3 regions of the Bradyrhizobium sp. UFLA03-84 genome follow, and region 3 is predicted to be linked to each of the others. Evidence: predicted binding sites of a transcription regulator. Region 3 holds the regulator's gene; each other region holds the start of a gene.
The links. The regulator PhoB, encoded in region 3, activates phosphate uptake and scavenging genes when phosphate is short. The targets are predictions, from matches to a motif close to TGTCATNNANCTGTCAT.

Region 1 (3,962 bases), on a different contig from region 3:
ATTGCGGATATTGGCGCGGAACATGACGTCGAAGGCGTCGCCCGCCACCGGCACCATGCCGACCACGCCGTCGACCGCGACATTGGCGAGCATCCGCGCGGTGATGTGCCAAGGCGCGCCGAGCAGGCGGGCCTCGCGCACCAGCCACAGCGAGATCGCGGTCGTGATGAGATCACCGATCACGGGGATCAGGCCGATCAGCCCGTCGATGCCGTAGCGGACATTGGTGCCCGGCACGACGAAGGCGACGTCGAGCAGCTTTGCGATCATCTCCAGCCGTTGCAGCCGCTGCTCGCGGGTCAGATTGCCGAACGGATTGGCACTGGCGTTGCGGAAGTCGAAGTGGAAGCCCTCGAAGCCCGGATGCTGCGGGCCGTCCGGGAGTTCGCGCCCGTCCTGATCGATGACCTTGCCGCGCGCCTGCGCTCCGCCGAAGGGCGGCCGCGATCGCGTGGCATGGGGCGTGAAGATGTCGTCCTCGGGCATGGCCATCACATGGTAACGCAGGCAAGCGGTTCAAGTTGCGTCACATTACCACTGTGTCACGTTGAAGGTTCGTTACCTTCGCGGCCGCCTAGAAGACGCCCTTGTTCATGGTCCTGAGCCGCTGCGCCAGCGTCCTCATCACCTTGAGGGCAAAATGCGGCGTCTGGCCGACGAGGAAGAGAAACTGTTTCTCCGAGACCGGGACGAGCTCGACATCCGTGATAGCCGTTGCGGTCGCGCTCCTCGGCTCGTTGTCGATCAATGCCATCTCGCCGAAGATCGTGTCGGGCGCGAGCTCCGCCATGGTCTTGTTGCCGACCTGGATGCGCACGTAGCCGCTCTTGATCACGAAGAGCTCGTTGGCTTGCTCACCCTCGCGAAAAATGACGCCGCCGGCCCGCACCAAACGCGTTTCGATACTGTTGCCCGTCAGAAGGCTGAAGCTTGCATCTGCCACTCGAAAATCCCCTTTCTGCGGTTCTGGCTAAAACAAATGCGCGAAGAGAAAGTAGAGAACGCCCGAGATCAGCATCGCCACCGGCAAGGTCAGGACCCAGGCCATGGCGATGTTGCGGATCGTCGACCATTGCAGGCCGGACCCGTTTGCGGTCATGGTGCCGGCGATGCCGGACGACAACACATGCGTCGTCGACACCGGCAGGCCGTAGCCGTCCGCCGCGGCAATGGTCGCGGCCGCCGTGATCTCCGCGCAGGCGCCCTGCGCGTAGGTCAGATGGGTCTTGCCGATCTTCTCCCCCACCGTCACGACGATCCGTTTCCAGCCGACCATCGTGCCGAGGCCGAGCGCGATGGCGACCGCGATCTTCACCCAGGACGGAATGAATTTGGTGGCGGCATCGAGCGAGCCCTTGTAGCGACTGAGCGTCGCGACATCGGCATCGCTCAACCCGTTGTCGCCGCTCTTCACGAGCAGGCGAAGCGCTTCCGACACCAAGTACATGTCGTTGCGCGTGTTGCGGACGGCCTCGGCGGGGAATTTGGCCAGCGAACCGTATTGAACGACCTGGTCGCTGATCTCGCGGACCAGGACGGCGAGTGACGGATAGGTCTCGTCGGTGAGTTGCCGAAGCGCGATGTAGTTCGTCACCGCCGGACGCGGATCGCCGGTCACCTTGCGATCAACTCCCCTGCCCTCGACGACCTTGCTCGCCGCTGCCGAATTGGCGGTGAACGCTTCGATCTGGCTCGCCGGCATCGCGCGGTTGAGCGCGTAGGCGGTCGGGACCACGCCGATCAGGATCAGCATGATGAGGCCCATGCCCTTCTGACCGTCGTTCGAGCCGTGAAAGAAGCTGACCAGGGTACAGGTCAGGATCAGGATGCCGCGAATCCACCAAGGCGGCGGCTGATCGCCTTGCGGCTCGCCGAACAGCGCCGGCGTTGCGCGCAGCAAGGCGGTCTTGAGCCCGTAGAGCAGGATCGCAGCAAGCAGAAATCCGAACAGCGGCGACAGCAGCAGCGCCTTGCCGGTGTTGACGGCCTGCGACCAGTCCACGCCGGACGTCCCCTCGCGTCCGTGCATCAAGGCGTTCGATATGCCGACGCCCATGATCGATCCGATCAAGGTGTGCGAACTCGAGGCCGGCAGTCCGAAATACCACGTGCCCACGTTCCAGATGATGGCCGCGATCAGCAGCGCGAACACCATGGCGAAGCCGGCGCTGCTGCCGACCTGAAGGATCAGCTCGACCGGCAACAGCGAGACGATCCCGAAAGCGACGGCGCCGCTGGAGAGCAGGACGCCGATCAGATTGAAGAGGCCCGACCAGACAACGGCGATATGCGCCGGCATCGAGCGCGTGTAGATCACGGTTGCGACGGCGTTTGCGGTGTCGTGAAAGCCGTTGACGAATTCGAAGCCGAGCGAGATCAGCAGCGCGACGAACAGCAGCAGGAACGCCGCATAGGAAGTCTTGCCGGCGCCGGTGGCGCCAACGTCCGCGTAAATGCTGTAGGCCACGAACAGCAGCGCGGCGCCGATCACGCCGAGATAGATGATACCGGTGAGGGGATGAAAGCCCTTCTCGAGATCGGGACCCCGGCGGCGCGCGGGCTCGATCGAACCAGGTAACGCCAAATCGCTCATCTAAATGCCCTCACAGCCGCGGGAGGACAAAAGCGGCCATGTGACATTGGGACTACGTCTACATGACACCCATGTGACAGTTGTATGAAGAGCATCTTGCCCGCCTTGCGGCTAGGACCTAATGCATTGATGAGTCTAATATAATGACGCGCTCGTTGCTTGCGCTTGCCCTGACCCTGGCTTCCAGCCCGACTGCAACACGCTCATTTCGGCCGAGGACGCGCATCACCATGCGTAGCGCACACCCTTGCCGGCGTAGCTCGCGGTGATGTCGGAGAACTCGCCTTCGAACGTCGCGGCCGCCGACCAGCCGTTGCGCCACTTCATCTCGAGCGATGCGGTGGTCAACGCGGAATCGCTGGCCAGCGCCGCGCCGTTGACGACAAAGCTGGCGCCCGGCAGCGCCTGGAAGGTGGCGGCCGCCAAGCGGGTGGGATTGTAGTCGTGCGCCCAAGCGAAGCGCGTGCGCAGCGTCAGGATGCCGTCCTGCACCAGGAAGGACTTGTCGGTGCGGAGGCCGAGCTCGGTGCGCGGATCCGTCACGCTGCGGCTGCCGTAATGAAGCGCAAAGGTCGGCAGACCCGAGATCACCCGCTCGGCATAGGCCGGCAGATCGAAGGTGGTGAATTCGCCCGCGGCATAGGGCGTGATCCCGACGCCACCGGTCCACGGCGCGACGAAGCGATAGCCACCCTCGAGCCTGCCGGAATAGGCGTTGGCGTTGAACTCGGCGCGAAGCCGGTCGATGCCGGCTGCCGTCACCGTGCGGTCGGTGGTGATGTCCTGCCAGCCATAGGCGAGTGCTGCGGTGATGTAGGCCGGGCCCTCGGTGTGGCGGACATAGGCGCCGGCCTGGAACAGATCGGAGCGGCCAGTGCCGAGATTGTTGACGCTGAAGCTGGTGCCGCCGCCGGCGAGCGCGAAGCCGAGAAGCGTGTTCGGCGAGATCAGATAGTCGGCGCCGACGGCGGTGCCGGCGATCCGGCTCGTCGTGTCATTCGAGCCCAAGGTGGCATTGCCGTTGGTCGATTGCGAGCCGCCGAACCCCGCTACCCACACGTTCCAGCGCGGCACGAACGCCGCCGGCGGCGCCTTGGTGAACATCGCAAACGCATCCGCGCCCCGGCGTGCCGCATAAGCGCTGGCCTGGTCGTCCTCGTCAGCGTAACCCGTCGCCGCCGACGCGCCGCCAAAGCCATTGCCCCTGCCCATGAATGGATCGGTCAGCACGCCCATGAACTGGTGCATCGCATCGAACGTGGCCTGCTGCGAGCCCGTGGCGCTCTCGCCGGAAGCCTGCGTCAGGCCACCGGCAGAGAGCGAGCTGTAGAGCAGCGGAATGCCGCCGCTGCCGTTGAAGAAACTGGCC
Region 2 (3,962 bases), on a different contig from region 3:
CGTGATCCCGACCGGCTACACCTTCAATCTCGACGGCACCTGCATCTATCTGACCATGGCTGCCGTATTCCTCGCCCAGGCCACCGACACGCCGATGTCGCTTATGCAGCAGATCGGTCTCGTCGTGGTGTGCCTGCTGACGTCGAAGGGCGCGGCTGCAGTGCCGGGCAGCGGCTTCATCGTGCTCGCTGCGACGCTGGGGTCGATCGGCCATGTGCCGGTGGCAAGCATCGCGCTGCTGCTCGGCATCGACCGCTTCATGTCGGAGGCGCGTGCGCTGACCAACTTCATCGGAACCGCGGTCGCGACCGTGGTGGTGGCGCGCTGGGAAGGTGACCTCGACCGCGCCCAATTCGTCCGCGCCCTCGACAATCCGGACGCCGCGACGCTATCCTCCTGAGCCTTCCGGAGAGGCGACAGGATCATGAGAAAGTTGCCACCGCTCAACGCGGTGCGAACATTCGAGGCGGCCGCACGGCATGTGAGCTTCACCAAGGCCGCCGAAGAGCTGCTCGTGACCCATGGCGCCGTCAGCCGCCAGGTCGCGCTTCTGGAGGACTGGTTCGGCGTCAAGCTGTTTCGCCGCGCGCCTTCGCAACTGACGCTGACCGCGGCCGGGCAGATCTATTATCGCGAGGTCACGGCGATTCTCGATCGCCTCGCGCTCGCCTCGATGGACATGAAGCAGTACGGCTCGCCGTCGGTGCTGCGCGTCAGTGCGCCGCCGACCTTTGCGATGCGCTGGCTGATCCGCCGCATCGCCTCGTTTCAGCGCATGCGCGCCGATGTCGAGCTGCGGCTATTGACCTCGATCGGGCCGCTCAACGTCAACGACCGTTCGTTCGACGTCGCGATCCGCGGCAATGTCGGCGAGCCGGTCGGCTGGATGTCGCAGCACTTCATGACCGAGCTGATCGCGCCGGTCTGCCATGTCGACCTGCTGACGCGCGGGCGGCTCGCTACCCCGGATGACCTGCGGCATCACACCCTCATCACCTATCTGACCGAGCCCTATGATTGGCCGCGCTGGCTGGTGCAGGCCGGCGGCGAGATGAGCGCGGATCAGGAGACGCTGCGGTTCGAGCAGATGTTCTTCGCGCTGCAGGCAACGATCGAGCGCATCGGCATCGGGCTGTTTCCGCTGTTCCTGGTGATCGACGAATTGATGGCCGGCCAGCTCTGCCTGCCGTTCGGCGATCTCGGATTGCGCAAGCGCGAGTACCGCTCGTTCTATCTCGCCGACAATGAAAGCGCCGGCGCGATCGCCGACTTCACCGCATGGCTCGCCGACGCCGGGCGCGAGACCGAGCAATTCATGATGGATTGGGGCGCGTCGAAGGGCTGGAGCTTCTAGCCAGGCGGCTCTATGACAGCATCAGGGGGAACGCGCATGCCCAACATGTCTCGCCGGCCATTCCTGCAATTCGCGCTCGGTGCCGCGACGCTGCCGCTGGCTTTGCGCGGCGCGGGCGCCGAAACCATGGCGCGCCCGATCACCATGATCGTGCCGTTCGCCGCCGGCGGGCCGACCGATGTGCTGGCGCGGATCCTCGCCGAATACATGCGCAACGCGGTCGGCCATCCCGTCATCATCGAAAATATCACCGGCGCTTCCGGCACCGTGGCGGGGCTGCGCGCCTCGCGTGCGGCGCCAGACGGATCAACGATCACGATCGGACATTGGGGCACGCATTGCCTCAATGGCGCGGTCTATCAGCTGCAGTATGACGTGCGCGAGTTCGCGCCGGTCGCGCTGATCGCGAGCGGGCCGCAGCTCATCATCGGCCGCCCGGATCTGCCCGCGAAGAATCTCAAGGAGCTGATCGCCTGGCTCAAGGCGAATGGCGACAAGGCGACGGCAGGCACCGCAGGTCCCGGATCGGGCGCGCATGTCGCCGGCGTGTTCTTTCAGCAGTTGACGAACACGAACTTCTCTTTCGTGCCTTATCGCGGCGCCGGTCCCGCGCTGAACGATCTGATGGCCGGGCATATCGACATCATGTTCGATCAGGCCTCCAACTCGCTGCCGCAAGTGGGCAGCGGAACCGTGAAGGCCTTCGCGGTGACGGCGCCGTCACGGCTTGCATCGGCTCCCGATATTCCAACCGTTGATGAGGCCGGATTGCCGGGGCTCTACATCGCCTATTGGCACGGCATCTGGGCACCGAAGGGCACACCCGCCGATATCGTGTCGACGCTGTCGAAGGCTGTCATGTCGGCGCTCGCCGAACCCGCCGTCAGGCAACGTTTCGCCGAACTCGGGCAGGAGATCCCGCCGCCGGACAAACAGGCCCCCGCCGCGCTGCGCGACCATCAGGCCGCCGAGATCGAGAAATGGTGGCCGATCGTCAAGTCGGCCAACATCAAGGCGGAATAGATTCCGCCACGACGTTCCGCAAGCTCGAAAGCGGACCGGGATCAGCGGTATCCCCTGCCGTTTCAAACTTTTGGCGTAGGTCGAAGGTCAGGCGTCTCTGTCATCCCATCGTCATCGGCGTTCGGAAAAACGGTGCCGCCGTTAACGAGTGCATCGAGTGCGCGAGACCTCTCGCCTTTCCACGGAGATCAACATGAAATTCATCAAGTCGATCGTGGCCGCCGGTCTGGTGGTCATGGCTACGCCCAGCTTCGCAGCCGACATCACCGGTGCCGGCTCGACCTTCATCTTCCCTGTGCTGTCCAAGTGGGCTGACGCCTACAAGAAGGATGCCGGCAGCAGCGTGAACTACCAGTCGATCGGCTCGGGTGCCGGCATCAAGCAGATCGAAGCCAATACCGTGACCTTCGGTGCAACCGACGCGCCGCTGAAGTCCGGCCAGCTGCAGAAGGACGGTCTTGCGCAGTGGCCGATGATCATGGGCGCGATCGTGGCGGTGGTGAACCTCGAAGGCGTGAAGGCCGGCGATCTGGTGCTCGACGGTCCGACGCTTGCCAACATCTTCCTCGGCAAGATCACCAAATGGGATGATGCGGCGATCAAGAAGCTTAACCCGAAGGCCAAGCTGCCGTCCGAAGCGATCGCGGTCGTGCATCGCGCCGACGGTTCGGGAACGACCTTCAACTTCACTGACTATCTGAGCAAGGTCAGCCCGGACTGGAAGAGCAAGGTCGGTTCCGGCACCGCCGTCGAGTGGCCGGTCGGCGTCGGCGCCAAGGGCAACGAAGGCGTCGCGGGCAACATCGCGCAGGCCAAGAACTCGATCGGTTACGTCGAATATGCCTATGCCAAGCAGAACAAGCTGACCTACACCGCCTTGATCAACAAGGCCGGCAAGACCATCCAGCCGACCAACGAAGCGTTCCAGGCGGCTGCGTCGAATGCCGACTGGACCAACGCGCCCGGCTACTACCTGATCCTGACCGACCAGCCGGGCGACAAGTCCTGGCCGATCGTCGCATCGACCTTCATCCTGTTGCACAAGGACGGGAGCGACAAGGTGGCCTCGAAGGAAGCGCTCAAGTTCTTCAAGTTCGCCTTCGAGAAGGGTGCCAAGAGCGCCGAGGAGCTCGACTACATCCCGATGCCCGACAGCGTCGTGAAGCAGATCGAGAAGACCTGGGCTGCCGACGTGAAGAGCTGAGACGCTCCTGCAGGCACGCGCAATCGCAAGAGCCGGCGTCGATCGACGCCGGCTCTTTTGTTTGGCCAGCGTGACCTCACGCGGGCGCGCGGAATGCAAATTTGCTCCGGGTTTCGCGTAATGGGCTGAGATAAAAGGGTTTTCTGCCGGAGATTCGTTGCGCGTGTCCCCTTGAATAGTCAGATCTTGTCCATATATGTACAGCTGAACATATATGAGCAAGATGGCCGAGACGAGCAAAACACCGACCGCGCCGGTCGCCCGGCCCAAGGGGCGCCGCAGCAAGGACATGCCTGACGGCCGTCAGGCGCTGCTGATTGCGGCGACCGAGGCCTTTGCCGCCCAAGGCTTCGACGGCGCCGACCTGCGCAGCGTCGCTGC
Region 3 (3,962 bases):
CCGCGGACTCTTGCGCCAGAGTCACGCCATATTGTAGCGTTTGGCCTGTCGGGTACGACATCTCGTGCGGCAGTACTGGACCCTCTAAGTAGCCTTTGTGTCTCGCGTAAACGTTCGGGCGCAACACCGTGCCCGGCGAGGGCTAAGGGATTCTGGCCGCAGGGATATTTGTCCAGATTTGGCTCGCAGCGCCGCTCCAATGACTGGCCGGCGCCATGCGAAAGGAAGAATGCGATGACGGTATTGACCTGGTCCGACGATCGCGTCGAGCAGCTGAAGAAGCTCTGGGAGTCTGGCCTTTCGGCCAGCCAGATCGCAGCGGAACTTGGCAATGTGACGCGAAACGCCGTGATCGGCAAAGTGCATCGGCTCGGCCTCTCCGGCCGCGCCAAGGCACCTTCGACGGCGGCGCCGCGGCAGCGCAAGGCGCGCCCCGCCCAGCACATGATGCGGGTGGCGCGCCCGGTCTCGCGCGGCAACACGGCGCTGGCGCACGCCTTCGAGGTCGAGATGGAGCCCGATCCGATCTCCTACGACAACGTGGTGCCGATGAGCCAGCGGCTGTCGCTGCTCGAGCTCAACGAGGCCACCTGCCACTGGCCGGTCGGCGATCCCTCGAGCCCGGAATTCTTCTTCTGCGGCGGCAAGGCGCTCGCCGGCCTGCCCTATTGCGCCCATCACTCGCGCGTCGCCTACCAGCCCGCCGCCGATCGCCGCCGGCCGTCGGCGAAGCCGCAGATCAAGTAAGCACTCGGGAAACCAGCCTGGACTGCAAAACAAATCCCCGCGCAAGCGGGGATTTTTTTGTGCCGAGTAGCTCTTCATGGAGCCAACAAGGCGAGGTCTACATCACCGGCGTCGTCCCGGCCTAGTGCGCAATTGCGCACTAGGCCGGGACGACGCGTGTTGTGGCTTGAGATTGCCCCGCGGCCGTTACGGCTGCGGCTCGGCCTTTGCGAAGCGGTCGTCGAGCGCATAGCCGGCGCCGCGCACGGTGCGGATCGGGTCCTGCTCACGGCCCGGATTGAGCAGCTTGCGCAGGCGGCCGATGTGCACGTCGACGGTGCGCTCGTCGATGTAGATGTCGCGGCCCCAGACGCTGTCGAGCAGCTGCTCGCGGCTGAACACGCGGCCCGGATGCTCGAGGAAGAACTCAAGCAGGCGATATTCGGTCGGGCCGAGATCGATCGGACGACCCGAGCGCGCCACACGGCGCTTCTCGCGGTCGAGCTCGATGTCACCATAGGTCAGCACGGTCGCAAGCCGTTCCGGGCTCGCGCGGCGCAGCAGGCCCTTCACACGGGCCAGCAGTTCCGGTACCGAGAACGGCTTGACGATGTAGTCGTCGGCGCCGGTGGCCAGCCCGCGCACGCGCTCGCTCTCCTCGCCGCGTGCGGTCAGCATGATGATCGGAAGCTGCTTGGTCTCGGGCCGCGCCCGCAAGCGACGGCACAGCTCGATGCCGGACAGGCCCGGCAGCATCCAATCGAGCACCACGAGGTCAGGAACGCGCTCCTTCAGGCGGGTGTCGGCGTCGTCGCCGCGCCCCACTGTTTCGACATCGTAGCCTTCCGCATCGAGGTTATAGCGCAACAGCGTCGTCAGCGCTTCCTCGTCTTCGACTACCAGAATGCGTGCGCTCATCGGTCTAAGTTCTTTCTGTGTGGTGATCCGTTGCCCTGACGCAAACCGAAACGCCGTCGACTATGTGTTACCCGGCACCGTGGTGGCAAAGTTGGTCATGTCACCCTTCGGGCGCTTGTCGGTGATCTGCTGGCCTTCGATCATGTAGAACACCGTCTCTGCGATGTTGGTGGCGTGATCGCCGATCCGCTCGATGTTCTTGGCGCAGAACATCAGATGGATGCAGAACGAGATGTTGCGCGGATCTTCCATCATGTAGGTGAGCAGTTCGCGGAACAGCGAGGTGCAGATCGCGTCAACCTCCTCGTCACCCTTCCAGACATTCATCGCCGCCGGCAGATCGTGCGCGGCATAGGCGTCGAGCACCGACTTGACCTGCGACAGCACGAGATCGGTCATGTGCTCGAGGCCGCGGATCAGCTTCAGCGGCTGAAAATCGCTTTCCAGCGCCGCGACGCGCTTGCCCATGTTCTTGGCGAGATCGCCGATCCGCTCGAGGTCGGTGGCGACGCGCATCGCGCTGACGATTTCGCGCAGGTCGATCGCCATCGGCTGGCGGCGGGCGATCGTCAGCACAGCGCGCTCTTCGATGACGCGCTGCAAATTGTCGATCTCGATGTCGGCGGCGACCACGCGCTTGCCGAGCGCGACGTCGCGGCGGATCAGCGCGTCGACCGACTCGGTAATCATCCGCTCGACGAGGCCGCCCATCTCGGCGACCAGGCGGGTCAACTCCTGCAGGTCGCTGTCAAATGCCTTGGCGGTATGTTCAGAAGCCATCGCTTGTCTCCCCTCAATCATGATCCCGGGGATCATGATTTCGTGTCCTGAATTTTAGCATGATCCGATCGGAAAACCGGTCTCCACTTTTCCGGATCATGCGCCGGTCAACCGAACCGGCCGGTGATGTAGTCCTGGGTGCGTCGATCGCTCGGCGAAGTGAAGATCTTGTTGGTGTCGTCGAACTCGATCAGCTCGCCGAGATACATGAAGGCGGTCTTGTCGGAGACGCGCGCCGCCTGCTGCATGTTGTGGGTGACGATCGCGATCGTGTAGTCCTCGGAGAGCTCCTGGATCAGCTCCTCGACCTTGGCGGTCGAGATCGGGTCGAGCGCCGAGCAGGGCTCGTCGAACAGGATCACCTCGGGGCGCACCGCGACGGTGCGCGCGATGCACAGGCGCTGCTGCTGCCCGCCGGAGAGCGACAGGCCGGAGGCGTTCAGCTTGTCCTTGACCTCGTTCCACAGCGCACCGCCGCGCAGCGCCTTCTCGACCCGGTCGTCCATCTCGGACTTCGAGATCTTCTCATAAAGGCGGATGCCGAAGGCGATGTTCTCGTAGATCGTCATCGGGAACGGCGTCGGCTTCTGGAACACCATGCCGACCCGCGCGCGCAGCAGATTGAGGTCGAGCTTGGGATCGAGGATGTTGGTCTGGTCCAGCATCAGCTGGCCGGTGGCGCGCTGTCCCGGATAAAGGTCATACATCCGGTTGAAGATGCGCAGCAGGGTCGACTTGCCGCAGCCCGACGGGCCGATGAACGCCGTGACGCGGTTGGTGCCCAGCGTCAGGTTGATGTTCTTCAGCGCGTGGTGCTCGCCGTAATAGAAGTTGAGGTTGCGCACCGTGACTTTCGGCGGCGCTTCCGGAAGCGGAACCTGGGGAACGTGGCCCGCGGCAGTCGTGGAGACGGAAAGCTCGGTCATTTTGCGGCCCTTTCGGCACCAAGGATACGCGCGCCGATATTCAGCGCGAGCACGGTGAATGTGATCAGCAGTGCGCCGCTCCACGCCAGCTCTTTCCAGTAGGCGTAGGGGCTCTGCACGAAGTTGTTGATGGTCACCGGCAGGTTGGCCATCGTCTTGGTCAGATCCAGGCTGAAGAACTGGTTCGACAGCGCGGTGAACAGCAGCGGCGCGGTTTCGCCGGCGACGCGCGCGGTCGCCAGCAGCACGCCGGTGATCAGACCCGACCTGGCCGCACGATAAGCGATCCGCTTGATCACCAGCGAACGCGGCAGGCCGAGCGCAGAGGCCGCCTCGCGCAGCGGATTGGGCACCAGCAGCAGCATGTCCTCGGTGGTGCGCAGCACGACCGGGATCACGATCACGGCGAGCGCAAGCGCGCCGGCGATTGCCGAGAAGCCGCGCATCGGCACCACCACCGCGCCATAGATGAACAGGCCGATGATGATCGATGGCGCGCTGAGCAGAATGTCGTTGATGAAGCGGATCACCGAGGTGAGCCTGTCGTGTCTGCCGTACTCGGCGAGGTAGGTGCCGGCGAACAGGCCGAGCGGCGCGCCGATGCCGACGCCG

Region 1: CK489_RS39955 (inorganic phosphate transporter) is a predicted target of PhoB. The motif match lies at 2,656-2,672, and genes of this name have one in related genera.
Region 2: pstS (phosphate ABC transporter substrate-binding protein PstS) is a predicted target of PhoB. The motif match lies at 2,476-2,492, and genes of this name have one in related genera.

The regions. Positions count from the first base shown of each region.
Region 1 covers NZ_NSJY01000020.1:171,239-175,200, forward strand. The annotation lists gene CK489_RS39945 (DUF4112 domain-containing protein) at 1-492, opposite strand, end outside; gene CK489_RS39950 (cyclic nucleotide-binding domain-containing protein) at 575-943, opposite strand; gene CK489_RS39955 (inorganic phosphate transporter) at 971-2,593, opposite strand; gene CK489_RS39960 (autotransporter domain-containing protein) at 2,819-3,962, opposite strand, start outside.
Region 2 covers NZ_NSJY01000009.1:65,118-69,079, forward strand. The annotation lists gene dctA (C4-dicarboxylate transporter DctA) at 1-400, shown strand, start outside; gene CK489_RS10470 (LysR substrate-binding domain-containing protein) at 425-1,354, shown strand; gene CK489_RS10475 (tripartite tricarboxylate transporter substrate-binding protein) at 1,391-2,377, shown strand; gene pstS (phosphate ABC transporter substrate-binding protein PstS) at 2,571-3,581, shown strand; gene CK489_RS10485 (TetR/AcrR family transcriptional regulator) at 3,805-3,962, shown strand, end outside.
Region 3 covers NZ_NSJY01000003.1:495,152-499,113, forward strand. The annotation lists gene CK489_RS02350 (GcrA family cell cycle regulator) at 235-747, shown strand; gene phoB (phosphate regulon transcriptional regulator PhoB) at 934-1,644, opposite strand; gene phoU (phosphate signaling complex protein PhoU) at 1,705-2,424, opposite strand; gene pstB (phosphate ABC transporter ATP-binding protein PstB) at 2,532-3,350, opposite strand; gene pstA (phosphate ABC transporter permease PstA) at 3,347-3,962, opposite strand, start outside.